One region of the Pseudoalteromonas sp. K222D genome, then DNA from elsewhere that is predicted to be linked to it. Evidence: riboswitches for the same ligand, from Rfam matches in the RefSeq annotation. Region 1 holds a riboswitch; the other holds the start of a gene.
The links. Region 1 has a riboswitch for cobalamin ahead of J5X91_RS06865 (TonB-dependent receptor). Riboswitches for the same ligand answer to the same signal wherever they lie in the genome.

Region 1 (8,788 bases):
ACCCGTGAAAATTACCGATATTAGCGTTAAACGCCCTGTTTTTGCGATTGTAATAAATCTACTTTTACTCACCTTTGGGCTCGTTGCTTTTAGCATGCTGCCACTGCGTGAGTACCCTGACATTGAAACGCCTATTGTTAATATTAGTACCGAATATACTGGTGCTTCTGCAGAGATTATAGAAACCAAAATAACCCAAGTCATCGAAAATCGTATATCGGGTATTGAAGGCATTAAAAGTATTAACTCATCGAGCCGTAATGGTCGCTCAAATATTACGATTGAGTTTGATATTAAGCGCGATATAGATGCTGCATCTAACGATGTGCGTGAACGTGTTGCCCGCGCCGCAGATAGCCTACCTGAACAAGTTCGCCCGCCTGAGGTGTCTAAGTCTAACAGCGATGAAAGCCCTATTGTATGGTTTGTGCTAAACAGCGAAACCATGAACTCAATGCAATTATCTGATTACGCACAGCGTTTTATTGTTGATCGCCTAGCCGTAGTTGATGGTGTGTCTAACGTACGCATTGGTGGTGAGCGAAAATACGCCATGAAAATTTGGCTAAACCGCCAAGCAATGGCTGCTCGCGGTATTACTGCGAGCGATATAGAACAAACACTACGCACCGAAAACGTAGAGTTACCCGCTGGCGAAATTGAATCGGTTGACCGTGACTTTACTGTACGTACAGCCCGCAGTTATAAAGATCAGCGCGACTTTCAAAACCTAGTAATAAAACGCGGTGATGACGGTTATCTAGTACGCTTAAGTGAAGTGGCTGATGTACAACTAGAAGCCGCCGATGACGAGAGTTTATTTCGGGGTAATGGCCGCAATATGATTGGTTTAGGCATTGTAAAGCAAGCTAAAGCCAACACCTTAACTGTGGTTGATAACGCCCGCGCCGAACTTGAAAAAATAAAACGTAACCTACCCGAAGGAACCACTATAGAGGATAGTTACGACTCATCTATTTTTATAAAAGAATCGATTAATGAGGTATACAGCACCCTTGCTATTTCTATGGGCTTAGTTGTATTAATTATTTTTATATTTTTAGGTAATATTCGTGCCACCTTAATCCCTGCAGTTACTGTGCCGGTGGCGTTAGTGGGTAGTTTTATGTTTTTACTCGCTATGGGTTATTCCATTAACTTACTTACTTTACTTGCACTGGTACTAGCAATCGGCTTAGTGGTTGATGATGCCATTGTTATGTTAGAAAACATTCATCGCCGCATAGAGCTTGGCGAGCCTCCTTTATTGGCCGCTTATAGAGGCGCGCGCGAAGTGGGCTTTGCAATTATTGCCACCACTTTAGTGCTTATTTCGGTATTTGTACCCTTAGTATTTATGGATGGCCGTATTGGTGCTTTATTTACTGAATTTGCTATGGCGGTAAGTGCCGCAGTGTTTTTCTCAAGTATTACAGCACTTACTCTTTCACCTGCGTTATGCTCTAAAGTATTAAAAGCCTCTGAAAAAGAAAGTAAATTTAGCCAGTCGATGAACCGCTTTTTTGCTAAGGTAGAGCTTAGTTATCGTAACTCACTTGCCTCTAACATGACCCGCAAATGGGGCTTAATGATCAGCTTATTATTAGCTGGCTTTGTAAGTTATTCATTATTTACTCAAATACCCTCTGAGCTAACACCTAAAGAAGACCGTGGTACCTTTTTTGTTATGATGAGTGGCCCTGAAGGCGCCAGTTATGAGAACAATGCCGCTAACATGAGTAAAATTGAAGATCGCTTAATGCCTTACTCTGAATCTGGTGAGCTAAGCCGCGTACTTGTGCGCGTACCAGGCTGGGGCGGCAGTGGCGGTGTAGCAATTGTAGGTATGGCCGATTGGGACAAACGCCAACGTTCTACCTGGGAAATAATGGACGAAATAAGCACTAAACTGCAGGAAGTTACCGACGTGCGAGCCTTTGCTATTATGCGCCGAGGCATTGGCGGCGGTGGTTCATCACGCCCAATCGAGTTTGTACTACAAGGTAACGATTACGCACAACTAGCCGATTGGCGCGACCGTATTATAGAGCGCGCTGAGAAAAATCCAGGACTGGTTAGAATCGATCATGATTACAAAGAAACATTCCCACAGTTTTTAGTCAGCATAGATAAAAACAAAGCGGCCGATTTAGGTATTTCTGTATCTGATGTAGGGCGTACACTCGAAACCATGCTAGGTCAGCGTCGTGTTACTACTTTTATAGATCGCGGCGAAGAGTACGACGTTATTTTAAAAGGCACTAAAGAAGACTTTGCCAACCCTACTGATATATCAAACATTTATCTTAAATCACGCAGTGGCGAGCTAGTCCCGCTTGATAGTTTAATTAGCTTAAAAGAAGAAGCTACCGCATCGCGCTTAAACCGCTACAACCGTATGCGTGCAATTACCTTAAGCGCCAACTTAGCCGATGGTTATACACTTGAGCAAGCACTTAACTTTTTAAACAAAGTGGCCATGGAAGAAAACGACATAGATGGCGCGATTGACTACAAAGGCGAATCGCAGTTGTTTTATGAAGGTGCTTCGGCCATGACCTACGTGTTTATTTTAGCACTTACGGTTACCTTTTTAGTACTAGCGGCACAGTTTGAAAGCTTTATGCACCCTTTTGTAATAATGCTTACCGTACCCCTTGGCTTAATGGGTGCTATGTTTGGCTTGTGGGCCACAGGACTTACGCTCAATATTTACAGCCAAATAGGTATTGTGATGCTCATAGGGTTAAGTGCTAAAAACGGCATATTAATTGTTGAGTTTACTAACCAACTACGCGACAAAGGCGTAGAGTTTAGCGAAGCTATTTTACAAGCCGCTACGCAGCGCCTACGCCCTATTATTATGACCTCATTAACCACTGTAATGAGTGCGGTACCTCTGGTTTTAGCCTCGGGCCCGGGTGCTGAAAGCCGTATGGTAATTGGTGTTGTAGTGTTTACCGGTGTTGTTGTATCAACCCTACTGACTCTGTTTGTAGTACCTGCTGCTTACTATGCACTTGCGCGCAATACACAGTCACCTGAGTTTTTGCAGCAAAAACTTGATAAACAAGCCGCTAAAAAGCCATTCGAAGAGATCTAACCTCCTAATAGCGTCGTAACCTTGTTGTTACGACGCTTTAGACTTATGCTCTGCATAATCTAAACTTACAGCTATTTTGGAGTATTTATGAGTTCAACAACGCAAGTCGCTACCTTTGGTGGCGGCTGTTTTTGGTGTATAGACGCCGCATTTAGACGAGTGAACGGCGTATTAAATGTAAGCTCGGGTTACACTGGTGGCAACACAGACACTCCTACCTATAAATCAGTATGCTCAGGCACTAGCGGCCATGCAGAAGTAGTGCAAATTGAATTTGACGACACAATTATTAGTTTTGAAGTATTACTAGCAATGTTTTTCACTTTGCACGATGCCACCCAGCTCAACCGCCAAGGTAACGATATAGGCACACAATACCGCAGTGTTGTGTATTATCACAACCAAACACAGCTAACACTTACTAACGCGGTGATCGCTCAATTACAAAACCAGGTAAGCGAGCCTATAGTGACTGAGGTTAGCCCTGCCACCACGTATTATCCAGCAGAGCATTACCACCAAGACTATTACAACGAAAACCCAAACCAAGGCTATTGCAGTATTTTAATTGCCCCTAAATTGCATAAATTCGAAACCGAATTTAAAGAGTTTCTAGCTGAGTAAATCTATTTTTAACGCACTTAAAAGCTCGCTAATTTAGCGAGCTTTTAAGTTTAAGCTACGTAGCGCATATTAAAACTGGTATGCAGCACCAATAAATAAGCGTCGATCAGCGGTGTTATAGTAATAAAATTCATCATTTATATAATCACCATCTAAATCAATACCATAGGCATCAACTTCATCGTACTGCTTATCAAACAGGTTTTCGACCCGTAAAGAAAAGCTTAACTGCTCAGTTGCTTGATAGTTACCGACTAAGTTCCATAATGTATATGAAGATAAATCTGTTAATTTACCTTTCCTATCGCCACGATACTGCAAATCGATACCCGCATCAAAATCTCCCCACCCTTTATTTAAAGACCAGTTAAAGGTATTTTTTGATACATAAGCTAACTCTTGGCCCGTTTCTAAATCTTCTGCAGATAAGTAAGTGAAGTTAAATGCATGCTCAAAACCCATTAGTTGTTGCGAAAAGCTAAACTCAATGCCTTCATGGCGCGCTTCATTTATATTTGTTGGCTGCCAAGGGCCTGCAGGTGTTGGTGCCCACGCTATTTTATTGTCAAAATCATTACGAAAAATAGACACTTCTAAAGCAATATCTTGATAACTTAACAACAAACCTAATTCTTTATTCTCAGACGTTTCTGGTTTTAGGTCTGGGTTACCTGAACCTGGAAAATAAATATCATTAAAGGTAGGCGATTTAAAGCCCGTGCTTTGACTTGCTCTAAACGTAGCAAACTTATTTAAATGATAACCTACCGCTGCTGTATACGTGGTTTTATCACCAAATTGTTGGTCATGATCTTGGCGAACTGCGATATTAGCTAAAACCGTATTATCATCGTAATACGCACCTAAAAAGCCAGCAAAAACCTCACGGCTATCTTTATCATAATTACCTGCGTTGGTTTCGATTTTATCTTTGTACCAGTTCAAGCCACCATTAATATTAAGCTCATCTGAGACAATATACTGCCCAGTATAATCAATTTGATTTCGCTTAGTTTCGTACATACTAACCACACCTTCACTGGTGTTATCTTGGCTATCGCTAGAAAATGCGAATGCTATATGGTGTATTTGATTTTCGTAGCTTTTATTCCACCCTAATGATACTTGGTAGTTTTCAAAATCATTACTTTCATCACTGCTGTCTGCTGCACTGTACTGATTATCATAACGAGCATAACCTTCATTATACTGAGTTTGTACGGTTAGCTTGCCTAAATAGTCATCGTTATAAGCGATATTGAAGCCAATATTTTTGTTCTCATAAGCGTCTTCATCTGGTGCATGGTTTTGCAGTACATCAAAACCATCGGTTTTTTCAATTCCAGCGTTAAATGATGCACTTAAATCATTTATATTTGCTCCACCCGCCATTTGGTAGCTTTGATAAGCATTGCTGCCAAAAGTAGCATCTAAGCGAATATTATCGGCTTTACGAGTAATAATATTAATCACCCCAGCTAAGGCATCTGAGCCATAAACAGCAGCGCGAGAACCTTTAACAACTTCAATACGCTCAATAGTATTAAGGGCAATATTACTAATACCTTTATAGCCAAGAGTAGCCGAGCCGACTCTAACACCATCAATTAAAATAAGGGTATGGCGTGAACCTGAACCGCGTAGCGAAACACCTGAATTTTGGCCAAAGCCACCATTTGAGTTAATTTGAAAACCAGCTTGAGAAGCCAACAAACTAGGTAAGTCTCGCACATTACTTTTTTCAATATCAGCACGGTCAATTACGCTAACACTGGCCAGCACATTACTAATAGGTTGTTCGAATTTATTAGCTGTAACGGTTATTTTTTCGATTGGTTGCACTGTTGCAGATACTGAAAATGAAAGTGCAGCCGAAATTGCCACACCTAGAGCGGTTTTATTTAACATGATGTCCCCTACCTTTGCCCACCGCAAAGATGTTAATAAGTAAGATTACTTCAAGGCCGGTCTCCGGACTCAGTCAACACTATAATAGCTGCTAATACTTTACCGTTGCGGGGGCAGTGTTGGGGTTGTTATCGTCTTGAAAACGCACCAACTTCCCGATTATCTTGCTGTTAATTTCAATACTTTGAAACGTATACAAAGGTATTAAGCAAGCACCTTGAAAATAGGTCGCTATTGTGAGTATTTTGTTTACAAATGTCAATAGACGTCTATATAGCCAAAGTTTGATTTTTAACGATATAAACCCTCAACAATCACTTTAAAAGAGTTAGATTACATATCAAGCTACTAATAGCAAAAAAGCCAAACTTCATTGCTGTAGCTTGGCTTTTTTAACACAAATTTTTTAAAAATTAGTCTCCTAATCTCTATAATATCTGTAATCTGTTTTATTAATCGCGGAAGTTTTTAAACTGAAATGGCTGGCCTAAATCGGCGCTACGTACTGCTTGCATAGCTTCTTGAAGATCATCTCGCTTTTTACCTGTTACGCGTACTTCTTCACCTTGAATGGCGGCTTGTACTTTAACTTTTGAATCTTTAATGGCTTTAACTATTTTTTTAGCCATCTCTTTTTCAATACCTTGCTTTAAACCAACGTTACGAAAAACATTTTTACCCGCTCGGCTAATATCTTGCAATTCAAGGCTTGATACATCCATACCACGCTTAGAAATTTTACTCGCTAAAATATCAAATAATTGTATAACCTGAGAGTCAGCTTCGGCTTTAAGCTTAATTACTTTATCATTTAGCTCAATCGATGCATCAACTCCTCTAAAGTCAAAGCGAGTTTCTAGTTCACGGTTTGCATTATCAACTGCGTTTTTAGCTTCGTTCATTTCTACTTCAGATACAATATCAAATGAAGGCATTGATTTCTCCTAACTATTTTATCTTAATTTTATACTTAATTTATTAAAGCGATTATAACGCTAAAACTATAAATCTTTACACTTTTATGCATCTTGTTCAGGTGCGATACTAAATTAGTTTGATATACTACGGTTTCTTTTTTAAGCGATTTTAGGATTTGTTGTGACAAGGCGTGTTTATCAAGCAATTTTTTTAATTAGTATTGTGGTGTTTACCTTTTTATTTGCGAAAGAAATAAAAGGGGTTGGCAACCTGTTTCCTCATGTTGATAAAGTAGCCCACTTTGGGATATTTTTCATCCTTGCCATAATAATGGATAAAGCGTTTAAACTCCCTTTATACGCACAAATACTTTTATTAGCCGGTTACGGTGCTGCAATAGAAATAATGCAAGACGCACTTCCATATAGGCAAGCATCAATCGCAGATTTTATTGCAGATTTTGCCGGCGCAGCAAGCTACTTTATAATCAAAGCAATTTTAACCCCACGTAAAAAGAACTCTCATGGCTAAAATTCTTATTATTGGCGACGGCGCAATAGGCTTATTATTAGCCCACTTTTTAAGTGCGCAGCATAGTGTAAGCGTGTTAACCCGAAAAAGTACGAGTAACACTCGCTTTTACAGTAGTGACAACAGTGCTTCACAAAAAATAAATGCCTCTTTTATTTCATTAAATGAGCTTAATAGTTTACCTAAATTTGATGTGTTTTTATTTACGGTAAAAGCCTTTCAAGTGCAAAGCGCATTTGCACAAGTAAAACAGTTTTTGCCTCAGCATTGCTCTGTTGTGCTTTCGCATAACGGTATGGGTAATGTAGAGCAGTTAAAATGTGAGCTCAATGAACACCAAGCGCTTTATTTTTTAACAACGAGTATGGCTGGGTTTAAATCAAACCAATATATAGTACAGCACACTGGTAATGGGCAAAGTATAATTGGCGGATGTAACAACTTAGGTGTTAAAAATAGCAAAATTATGGCGGATCAATTAACCGCGATCCCCCTTTTAAATGCGTCTATGAATATTGAGCAGCTACGTTTTAATAAGTTATTAGTTAACATAGCAATAAATCCGCTAAGTGCGCTACATAACATTAAAAATGGTCAGTTGCGCGAGCCTCAATATTGCTCAATTATAATTAACCTGCTAACCGAAGCATGTAATATTGCTAAGGCAAAAAACCTTGATGTAACGTTAATCAATGCACTGAGCAGTGCGTATGATGTGATGGCACGTACCGCAGAGAACTTCTCATCTATGCAACAAGATGTTGCTCACAATAGAGCAACTGAAATAATGGCAATTTGTGGGTACATTAGCGAGCAAGGCAAGCTTTATAATATAAAAACCCCTTTTAACGATGAACTTTTAGCTAAAATTGCAGCAAAAAAAAGCGCGGTATAAACCACGCTTTTTAAATAGTTAACTTCTACGGGCGATATACCTTTACCGTAGTAAAGCCTTGTTCGTGTAGAATAAGCGCTTGTAACTGGCTCATTACACCTCTATCGCAATACAAGTAATAGTCTTGATCTTTTGGTAAATCACCAAACTTAGTTGCTAAGCGAAAAAACGGCAAATGCACCACTTCTATAGAATCAATTTCCAGTGGTGCTGCTTCTTCTTCCTCTGGAGAGCGAATATCAACCACCACTGCACCAGCTGGTAAATCGGCAACCGACTCAGCTTCTTTTAGTTCCTGCTTAGCTTCTACATCAATATCGCGCACATCCATTACTCGTGCGTTTTCTATTACGGTATTAAGAATATCAAAGTCGAACTTCTCTTCTTCTGCTTTTATTACTTCTATTTTAGCTTTAACAGTTGGCTTTTTAGAAATAACACCACAGTATTCCGGCATCGTTTCGGCCATTTCGGCCGTACCAATTTGACGTGCAATATTAATAATTTCTTGTTTATCGTGTTGAATTAACGGGCGTAAAATAAGGGTTTCGGTTACGCGGTCAATGACACTTAAATTTGCTAATGTTTGGCTAGAAACCTGACCAATACTTTCACCGGTTACCAAGGCTTGAATATTTAATTTTTCGGCCACTTTACTGCCTGCGCGCATCATCATGCGTTTAAGCACCACACCCATTTGGCTGTTTTCAATATTCTCTAATATTTCTGCTACTACTGGTTCAAAATCAACGGTAATAAATTTAACTTTATGAGTTGAGCTGTATTTATTCCATAAGTAGTAGCTCGCT
Region 2 (8,788 bases), on a different contig from region 1:
GTGTTCATTAAAGCTTAAAAATGGTTTATTAAGTGCTTCACCTTGGCTAATGCCTGCATGAATTTCGTAGCCACTACAAAGTGTTTGCTGGTTATTTAATTGCATAGTCGCGGTTACATTACTCAATATTTTTTGTGCTGTAAGTGTGCTGGTAAAATCACTTAACGCTAGCCCCGGCATATGCTGTAATGATGACTCAACACCTAGGGGATCATTAATACTATTGCCAAGCATTTGCATACCACCACAAATACCGAGCACTTTACCACCATAACGTAAATGGCGTTTTATTTGTGTATCCCAGCCTTCATTTTTTAAAAAGGCTAAATCACTTAATACGTTTTTACTCCCCGGTAAAATGATCAAATCAACATCGGGGATCGCTTGTGTATGCGCTACATAATTAATATTTATATTGGGATGTAAGCGCAGTGCATCAAAGTCAGTATGGTTGCTAATGTGCGGCACAAGCAGCACGGCAATATTAACGCTGGCATTAGTTAGCGTATTATCAATAGCAATTGCATCCTCAGCATCTAATGCAAGGTCGTGTAAATACGGCAATACGCCTAACACCGGTTTACTTGTGTACTGTTCCAGCCAATCAAGTCCACTTTGTAATAAGCTTATATCGCCTCTAAAACGATTTATTACAAAGCCTTTTACCCGCGCTTGCTCCGACTCACTCAACAATGCCAAAGTACCCACTAAATGAGCAAACACACCGCCTTTATCTATATCGGCAATTATAATTACGGGGCAGTCAACGGCTTCGGCGTAGCCCATATTAGCAATGTCGTTGGCTCTGAGGTTTATTTCGGCTGGGCTGCCCGCCCCTTCCACCAGCAATAAATCAAAACGTTTTGCTAAACGGTTATGCGACGTGAGTACTGCATCCATAGCTACTTTTTTATAATCGTGATACGCCCCAGCTTCCATATTACTTATGGCTTTACCATGAATAATAACCTGCGCGCCAGTATCGCTATTTGGCTTAAGTAATATGGGATTAAAGTCAGTTTCAGGGGCTACCTTTGCCGCTATAGCTTGCAGTGCTTGAGCACGACCTATTTCACCACCATCATCTGTAACTGCACTATTTAATGCCATATTTTGTGGCTTAAATGGCGCTACATTTAGCCCTCTATTAGCAAATACTCTACACAGCGCCGCAACCAGTGTACTTTTACCCGCATCGGATGTGGTGCCTTGCACCATTAACGTTTTCATTTTATAGCCCTATACCTGGCGCTTACGAAAATACAATAAGCTTAAAAAAAACACGCTACCAATAGCTGCAGTAATAACCCCAACGGGTAACTCTTGATTAGTTAATAACGTGCGCGCTAGCACATCAACCCAAACCATAAAAGTACCGCCCACCAAACTCGTTACCAGTAAGCCAGATAAGCTACCTTGGGAGATAAAAAAGCGCACTATATGCGGCACCATTAATCCTACAAAGCCAATTCCGCCACACATAGCCACTAACACTGCCGTTATCAGCGAACTTAAAACTAGCATCAATATTCTAAAGCGATGTACCCGCACACCCAGTGTTATAGCACTTTCATCGCCGAGCAGCATGGCATTAAGTTGGCGCCTAAAACTAAGCATTGTAAATGTACACAATACAATAACCACAAAAGGTAACCACAGCGTTGCCCACTGCGCTCGTGCAAAACTGCCGAGCGTCCAAAATAAAATAGCCGCAACTGCCTGAGGATCGCTCCAGTAAAGTAATAAACTGGTAAATGCGCTAAATAAAAATGACAAGGCCACACCTGCCAGCAGCATAGACTCTACTTGCCCACTTTGCTGCCGCCCTGCAATCAATATAAGTAAACTCATAGCGACTAAACTGCCAGCCAATGCCGCTGCCGATAATGCAAAGCCCGCACTAATGCCCACAAACGCCATGAGTATAACTACCCCCAAAGACGCCCCAGACGATATCCCAAATAAATAAGGATCTGCTAACGGATTACGCGTCACGGTTTGCAAAATAAGCCCGGCAATGGCTAAACCACTGCCAGCTAAAAATGCCAGTAATGTGCGTGGCATTCTTAATTCAACAATAATTCGAGTGTTAAAGGAGCCCTCTGTTGAGGTGAAAATACTTTTAAATACATCAGTTAATGATGTGTCGGCAGCGCCATAACTCAGCGCCGTAAATAACGTAAATAATGCAGCTAGTACTGTGACTAAAAGTGCTATTGAATGATTGTTAAGCATGCGCATATTATTCATACCCATAAAAGTAAGTAATATGTGGAATAACACCACCTAGTTTAGACATTTGCGGGTGGTGGCTTACTTGTGCACATACACCAAATACATCATTGAGCATGTCCTCGCTAAGCACATCGATGGGAGAGCCAGTATTAACAATTTCGCCGTGATTTATAACCACCAGCTCATCGCACATAGCAGCGGCTAAATTTAAATCATGAAACGATGCAAACACAGTAACGCCAAGCGATTTAGCCAACTCCATTACCTGAATTTGATACTTCACATCTAAGTGGCTGGTTGGCTCATCCATAATTAATAGTTGCGGTTGCTGCACCATAGCCCGAGCAATTAATGCACGTTGTTTTTCTCCTCCCGAAAGCGACTCAAAACGTTGGCTTGCATGATTCTGCAAGCCAACTCGCGCTATAGCTTGGTTTATTTTTTGTGTGTCGGCTGTTGTGGTGGTGCTAAATAATGCTTTGTGCGGGGTTAACCCAAGTGCAACCACATCTAATAAAGTTAAATTAAATTGTGATGGGGTTTCTTGTAAAACAACCGCAACCTGCTTTGCGTATTCATGGCTTTTTAACTGCCAAATATCGGTATTATTAAATTTAATTTGCCCTGCAGTGGGCTGATTAAAGCGATACAAACACCGCAGTAAACTAGATTTACCTGCGCCATTGGGGCCAATTAAGCCAACGAACTTACCTTGCTTTATTTGCAAATTAACATTGTTGAGGATAGTTTTACTGCCAATATTCCACGACACGTGATTAACGCTTAACAATGGTGTATTTAATGGCGTTTGAGTTTGCAATAGTTAGCCCTAGGCAGGAATGCGCTCACTAACAATGCAACTAACTATGGCTAGTACATAATTTGAAGATGAGTAAACCCGCTCGTTAAAATAGTTTATTTGTATCTGACTTAAAGCGTTATGCTAATTACAGTTGCGGGAACAGTTGAGGAGTTGCACCTCATTCCAAATGAATACTCTATTATGGGCGGCTAAGTAAATAATTTAAAGCAAAAAAAACCGCACTTAACAAAGTACGGCTTAAAAAGGCAGTGCTAAGCGCTGCTTAAAATTTATATTCTATACCTACACCTAAGTAGTCTTGGTCAACGTTGTTGTCCATATCGAAATTAGAATAAAAACCAAATAATTTAGTGTTTTTATTTAACTGATGATCAACACCTGCCGAAATAGCCGTTTTGTCATCACTGCCTTTAAAATCCATTGCCTGGTACTGCAATTTAAAGGTATTGCTAGCCATAGTGTAAGCCGCACTTAATAAATAACCGTCGGCCTCACTACTGCCATCAACTTTTTCTTGCGTTTGATACATAGCGCCTAATTTAAAATCGGCTACTTTACCTTGTACTGATGCGCGCACTACATCGTAGCCGTTCACTTCACTATCGGCAGCAATAGCGGCATATATTGCGCTCTTTTTAAGGGCTGCGTCACCATAAGTTACTGCCATTGAATAGCCATTTTTAGCACCTGCTGCATCGCTATCCTCTGCAACAAACGTAGCCAAAAGCTTAAAACCTTGGTAAGAATTAGAGGCATAAGAAACACTACTGCCCATTCTATTTTCACCTTTAAAGGCATTTTTAATGTCGCCTTCAAGGTCGCTAAATAAATCAACTTTACCTTGTGACTGCTTAAGCGCGGTATCGTTACGGCCAATAACAACTTGGCCAAACGCGCCTTTTAAACCTATATACTGATTACGAGCAGAGATATTGTCGTCATTATCACCTTTTGAGTCGGCGTCAGAAACATCAACTTGAAATTCAAACTTATAAACAGCTTCTAAGCCATCAGATATTTTTTCAGACCCTTTTAAGCCCAAACGTGATGAGTTACTTTTAATTTCGGTAAAAGACCTCTCACCATCATCCGACGACTGTAGTGTTACGTTCGCTTTACCGTAAAAATCCACTTCAGCAAGCGCATTAAAAGACAAACCACCTAATAAAGCTACACATAAGCTCGACTTTACAAATTTCATGTTATTTCCTCGATAATCACAACAGACTCGTTTTTAATGCAACAGGAGTTTGGCACTGTTAAATGACAAAAATATTACAGCCGTCATATTTTTACACTTTTAAATTCATAAAAATACATAATAGTTGCAATCAAACGTACATATACAGCAAAGCCATTGCCCTTACTCTACGGGTAACTTAGGGGTCATTTGGGTTAATAAATTTACTAGTGTTTCTATTAACTCTTTTTGCTCATTGTCTCTGTGATAGGCAACAAATATATCGCGCGAGGTGGTTTCCACGTCTTTCACATGAAATAACTCGCCCTTTTCTAAATGCGCCGCAACAAGTACTTGAGGAATAAATGCACTCCCTCCGCATTGCAATATTAAATCCAGTGCTATACGCCCGGTACTTGTTCTAAAGTAAGGTGGGGTTTTGCCTGTAAACTGGCGAGCATGCCACAGTGAGAACGTGGTGCCCCAGTCAACATATACGTACTGGTTATCAAAAAAGTTATCGTAACTGGCAGTATCAAACGCGCTTACCGGTATAATGGGGAGTTCACAAATTCGCTCAACTACCAGTTCATCAACTTTGGGTGGATCAAATAAAATAGCTAAATCTAAGGTGCGCTCTAATAACAGGCGGGTACTTTCTTGTTGTGCTTTTACCTCAGCCACCAAAGACACACCGGGCATTGCCGATACAATATTAGTAATACCAAACTGTAAAAATGCATCCCAAATGTTTGGTGTACCCGCTAGGCAAATTTGTTTATGCATATTATCGGCAAGTGCCACATCTACTTTTGCTCTTTGCATGCCAGTAATGATCATTTGTGCATGGGGTAATAAACGCTCACCTGGCGCTGTTAGTTGAATATTATTGCGCTGGCGAATAAACAAATTAACACCAAGCCCTTGCTCTAATTGACGAATTCTAAAGCTTACTGCAGACTGCGTGATATAAAGGTTTTCAGCCGCTTTGCCAAAGTGACGAGTGCGTACTACCTCAACAAATGTTTTTAATAAATCGATATCCAATTTTTTATCCTCACGATAAAAATAACTTGTTTAAAATATTTGCAAACTTGCCGCATACTCCAGCAATTACCAAGGTATGAGGGTACAACAATGAGCAATGATATTTCACTACTTCGCCAAGCATTTGTTAGTCAACGTCAGTTTTTTGATGATCAAAACTTCCCACGCGGATTTGGTCGCAGCGGAAACTTTACCTTATTAGAAGCCAGTATATTAGAGCAACACGGTGTTGTTTTAAAAGGCTTACATAATAAAGCCCTAGAGCCACAAAATGAACATCAGCAACAATTTGTCGCTGTTATTAGTGGTACTTTAGAGCCAACCAATGCAATTGAGCGCGCTTGGGTTAAATACTTAAAGTTAACAACAAGCAAAGCAAAGTTCCATACATTATTTGGCCGCTCAAAAATAGCGACCCCAGCACCAATAAGCCAAGACTATTACGCCGAGTCAGACAGTATGTAATTGCTTTAACTATTTAATTTTTACATTTTAAATAGTTAAACATACACCAAGCCTAGCGCGAGTACAAAATACATCGCGCTACGTGCTTACTTAAGTTAACTAACTTTTAAACCACGCCTGAGGCCACAATAGCGGCTTTTTTACGTTTACGAGATTGCCTAAAAGAGTCCCAACTAAAAATAGCCAATGCACTCCAAATACAAACAAATGTAACTACTCGCTCGGCATCAAACACTTCACCGTAAAGCATCACAGCTAATATAAACATCAAACTTGGCCCTATGTACTGAAAAAAGCCTAAAGTGGTGTATTGCAAACGCTTAGCAGCGCCGGTAAAGCACAGTAGTGGTAAGGTGGTAATGATCCCGGCACTAATGAGTAACACATTGGTATGCCAGTCATTAGCAGGCAAGCTTGACGTTGCTGTAGGCACCATTAAATACCAATAAATAAGCGCTACGGGCAAGAGTATAAATGCTTCTATTGAAATACCGGACAATGCTTCCACTGGCAGTTTCTTACGCAGTAAACCATATATTGCAAATGATATAGCTAGCGAAAAAGCAACCACAGGAAATGAGCCAAAACTTATTAATTGCAGCAGTACACCGGTAAATGCTAAAGCAACAGCAACCATTTGAAACTTACGTAAACGTTCGCCTAAAAATAACACTCCCAGTAATACATTTAGTAACGGATTAATGTAATAACCTAAACTGGCATCAAGCATATGATTATTATTAACTGCCCATATAAACAAGCCCCAGTTAAACCCCAGTATCGACGAGGTTAAAACCAGCATTAACAATAACTTAGGCTGTACTATAATGCGTTTAATTCTATCCCACTGGCCTAAAATACTCACAATAATAATTAAAAACATCACCGACCACACAACACGATGCGTTAAAATTTCAAATGCAGTAACATGCTGGAGTTGCTTAAAGTATATAGGTGCTAAACCCCATATAGTAAAAGCGATGCAAGCCAAAATGGCGCCCTTGCGCTTCTCGGTATCAATCGGCATAAATAAACACTTAGTTATTCAAAAGGTCGCCAGTTTACTCCGCAAACTTTTATTAGCCAACTAAATACGTGCCCGTACCAAATGCTATTTGTACTGCTTGCTCATTATGCAATTCCATCCTACAAACACATACTTTATTGCCCGAGCGAATTAAAGTGGCACTGGCTATAAATTTCTCGCCTTTGCCTGGGCGTAGGTAATCGGTGCGCATATCTATAGTGCCCAAGGTGGCTAGTTTTTGCTGCACAGATAAAATATCAACATCGTTTAGCTTATCTATTACACTTGCTGCAGCTAACATACCACCTACGTTATCGAGCACTGCCGAAATAACGCCGCCATGGAGTATTTTTTGTGCCGGATTACCTATGAGTATATCCTGCCAAGGAAACGATATTTTTGCTTGTTCTGGGCTAAGTGATTCTACCGATATTTTTAAAAACTGATTAAACGGCATATTATTTACAAACAGCGAGCCTACATGCTCTATTAACATTTCTTTATTCATTATTATTCTCTATGTTATATCTGGTAAGAGGAGTAAAGCATAACTAGGATAAAACTAGCAACACAGTTAAATTTATTAGCCGCTTAAAGTCAGCTAATATCCCCCCCCTGAGCGAGTAAATTCACACGTTATAAATTTATTCAAAAAACATTCAACACTCGCTAAAGACATCCTGTACAAAAAACACTAAAATACCCCGCAATGAATACATTAACACCACCCTCTAGCTCACTTGTGCGCACCCCTGAAGCTGTACTCAAACAAGTGTTTGGTTATAGTGAATTTCGCGACGGCCAAAAAACGGTTATTGATGCAGCCATTAACGGCCAAGATTCGTTGGTATTGCTGCCAACCGGTGGCGGTAAATCTGTGTGCTATCAAATACCCGCTTTAGTGCTTGAAGGGGTAACTATTGTTATTTCTCCGCTAATATCGCTAATGCAAGATCAGGTAACTCAACTACAAGCGCTGGGCGTTAAAGCCGCATATATAAATAATAGCTTAGCCCGCGAAGAGCAGCAGCAGGTATACCAACAACTCCATCAGGGATTAATTAAACTACTGTATGTTGCCCCTGAAAAAGTGCTGCAGCGAGAGTTTTTAGAGCGCTTATCGCATTTAAAAATCAGCTTATTTGCTATTGACGAAGCGCATTGTGTATCGCATTGGGGGCACGATTTTAGACCCCATTACTTTCGTTTAAGCGAATTAAAACAACGCTTTGCTCATGCACCTATGATGGCCCTTACTGCAACTGCCGATAAAGCCACTCGTTTTGATATTGTTGAGCAATTAAAGTTACAACAACCCTATATTCATACCGGCAGCTTTGATCGCCCTAATATTCGCTACACCATAGAAGAAAAATTTAAACCTATGGTGCAACTGCTGCGCTATTTAAAAGAACAAAAAAGCCAAAGCGGCATAATTTATTGCACCAGCCGTAAGCGCGTAGACGACATAGCCGAAAAGTTAGCCGACGCGGGACTTAACGCCGCCGCCTATCATGCAGGTATGAGTAACGAGCAGCGCCAATTTGTGCAAACCGGCTTTGCCCGCGACGATATACAAATAGTGGTTGCTACAGTGGCCTTTGGTATGGGTATAAATAAACCCAATGTGCGCTTTGTATTGCATTACGATATTCCCAAAAGCATAGAGTCGTACTATCAAGAAACTGGCCGCGCTGGGCGAGATGGACTTGCCGCTGAGGCTATAATGTATTTTGATCCGGCTGATATAGGCCGCGTAAGACGCTTTTTTGAAGATATTGACGACGAGCAACGTCGCCGCGTCGAAGAGCAGCGCTTTAATGCCATGGCCAGTTTTGCCGAAGCACAAACCTGCCGTCGACAAATACTGCTTAACTATTTTAGTGAGTATCAACGTGAGCCATGCGGTAACTGCGATATTTGCTTAAATCCGCCCAAAAGCTTTGATGGCACTTTAGTAGCGCAGCAGGCGCTATCGTGTGTATACAGAGCAGAGCAACGCTTTGGCCTT

Region 2: linked by a shared signal. The riboswitch ahead of J5X91_RS03955 (ABC transporter ATP-binding protein) and the one ahead of J5X91_RS06865 (TonB-dependent receptor) in region 1 are both predicted to bind cobalamin.

The regions. Positions count from the first base shown of each region.
Region 1 covers NZ_JAGGDL010000009.1:46,030-54,817, reverse strand. The annotation lists gene J5X91_RS06880 (efflux RND transporter periplasmic adaptor subunit) at 1-1, shown strand, start outside; gene J5X91_RS06875 (efflux RND transporter permease subunit) at 5-3,103, shown strand; gene msrA (peptide-methionine (S)-S-oxide reductase MsrA) at 3,191-3,727, shown strand; gene J5X91_RS06865 (TonB-dependent receptor) at 3,797-5,635, opposite strand; cobalamin riboswitch at 5,672-5,837, opposite strand; gene J5X91_RS06860 (YajQ family cyclic di-GMP-binding protein) at 6,088-6,570, opposite strand; gene J5X91_RS06855 (VanZ family protein) at 6,734-7,084, shown strand; gene J5X91_RS06850 (2-dehydropantoate 2-reductase) at 7,077-7,979, shown strand; gene thiI (tRNA uracil 4-sulfurtransferase ThiI) at 8,005-8,788, opposite strand, start outside.
Region 2 covers NZ_JAGGDL010000004.1:95,886-104,673, forward strand. The annotation lists gene J5X91_RS03945 (cobyric acid synthase) at 1-1,230, opposite strand, end outside; gene J5X91_RS03950 (iron ABC transporter permease) at 1,240-2,241, opposite strand; gene J5X91_RS03955 (ABC transporter ATP-binding protein) at 2,243-3,055, opposite strand; cobalamin riboswitch at 3,134-3,275, opposite strand; gene J5X91_RS03960 (porin) at 3,321-4,259, opposite strand; gene J5X91_RS03965 (LysR family transcriptional regulator) at 4,422-5,285, opposite strand; gene J5X91_RS03970 (DUF413 domain-containing protein) at 5,376-5,750, shown strand; gene rarD (EamA family transporter RarD) at 5,857-6,777, opposite strand; gene J5X91_RS03980 (thioesterase family protein) at 6,830-7,285, opposite strand; gene recQ (DNA helicase RecQ) at 7,487-8,788, shown strand, end outside.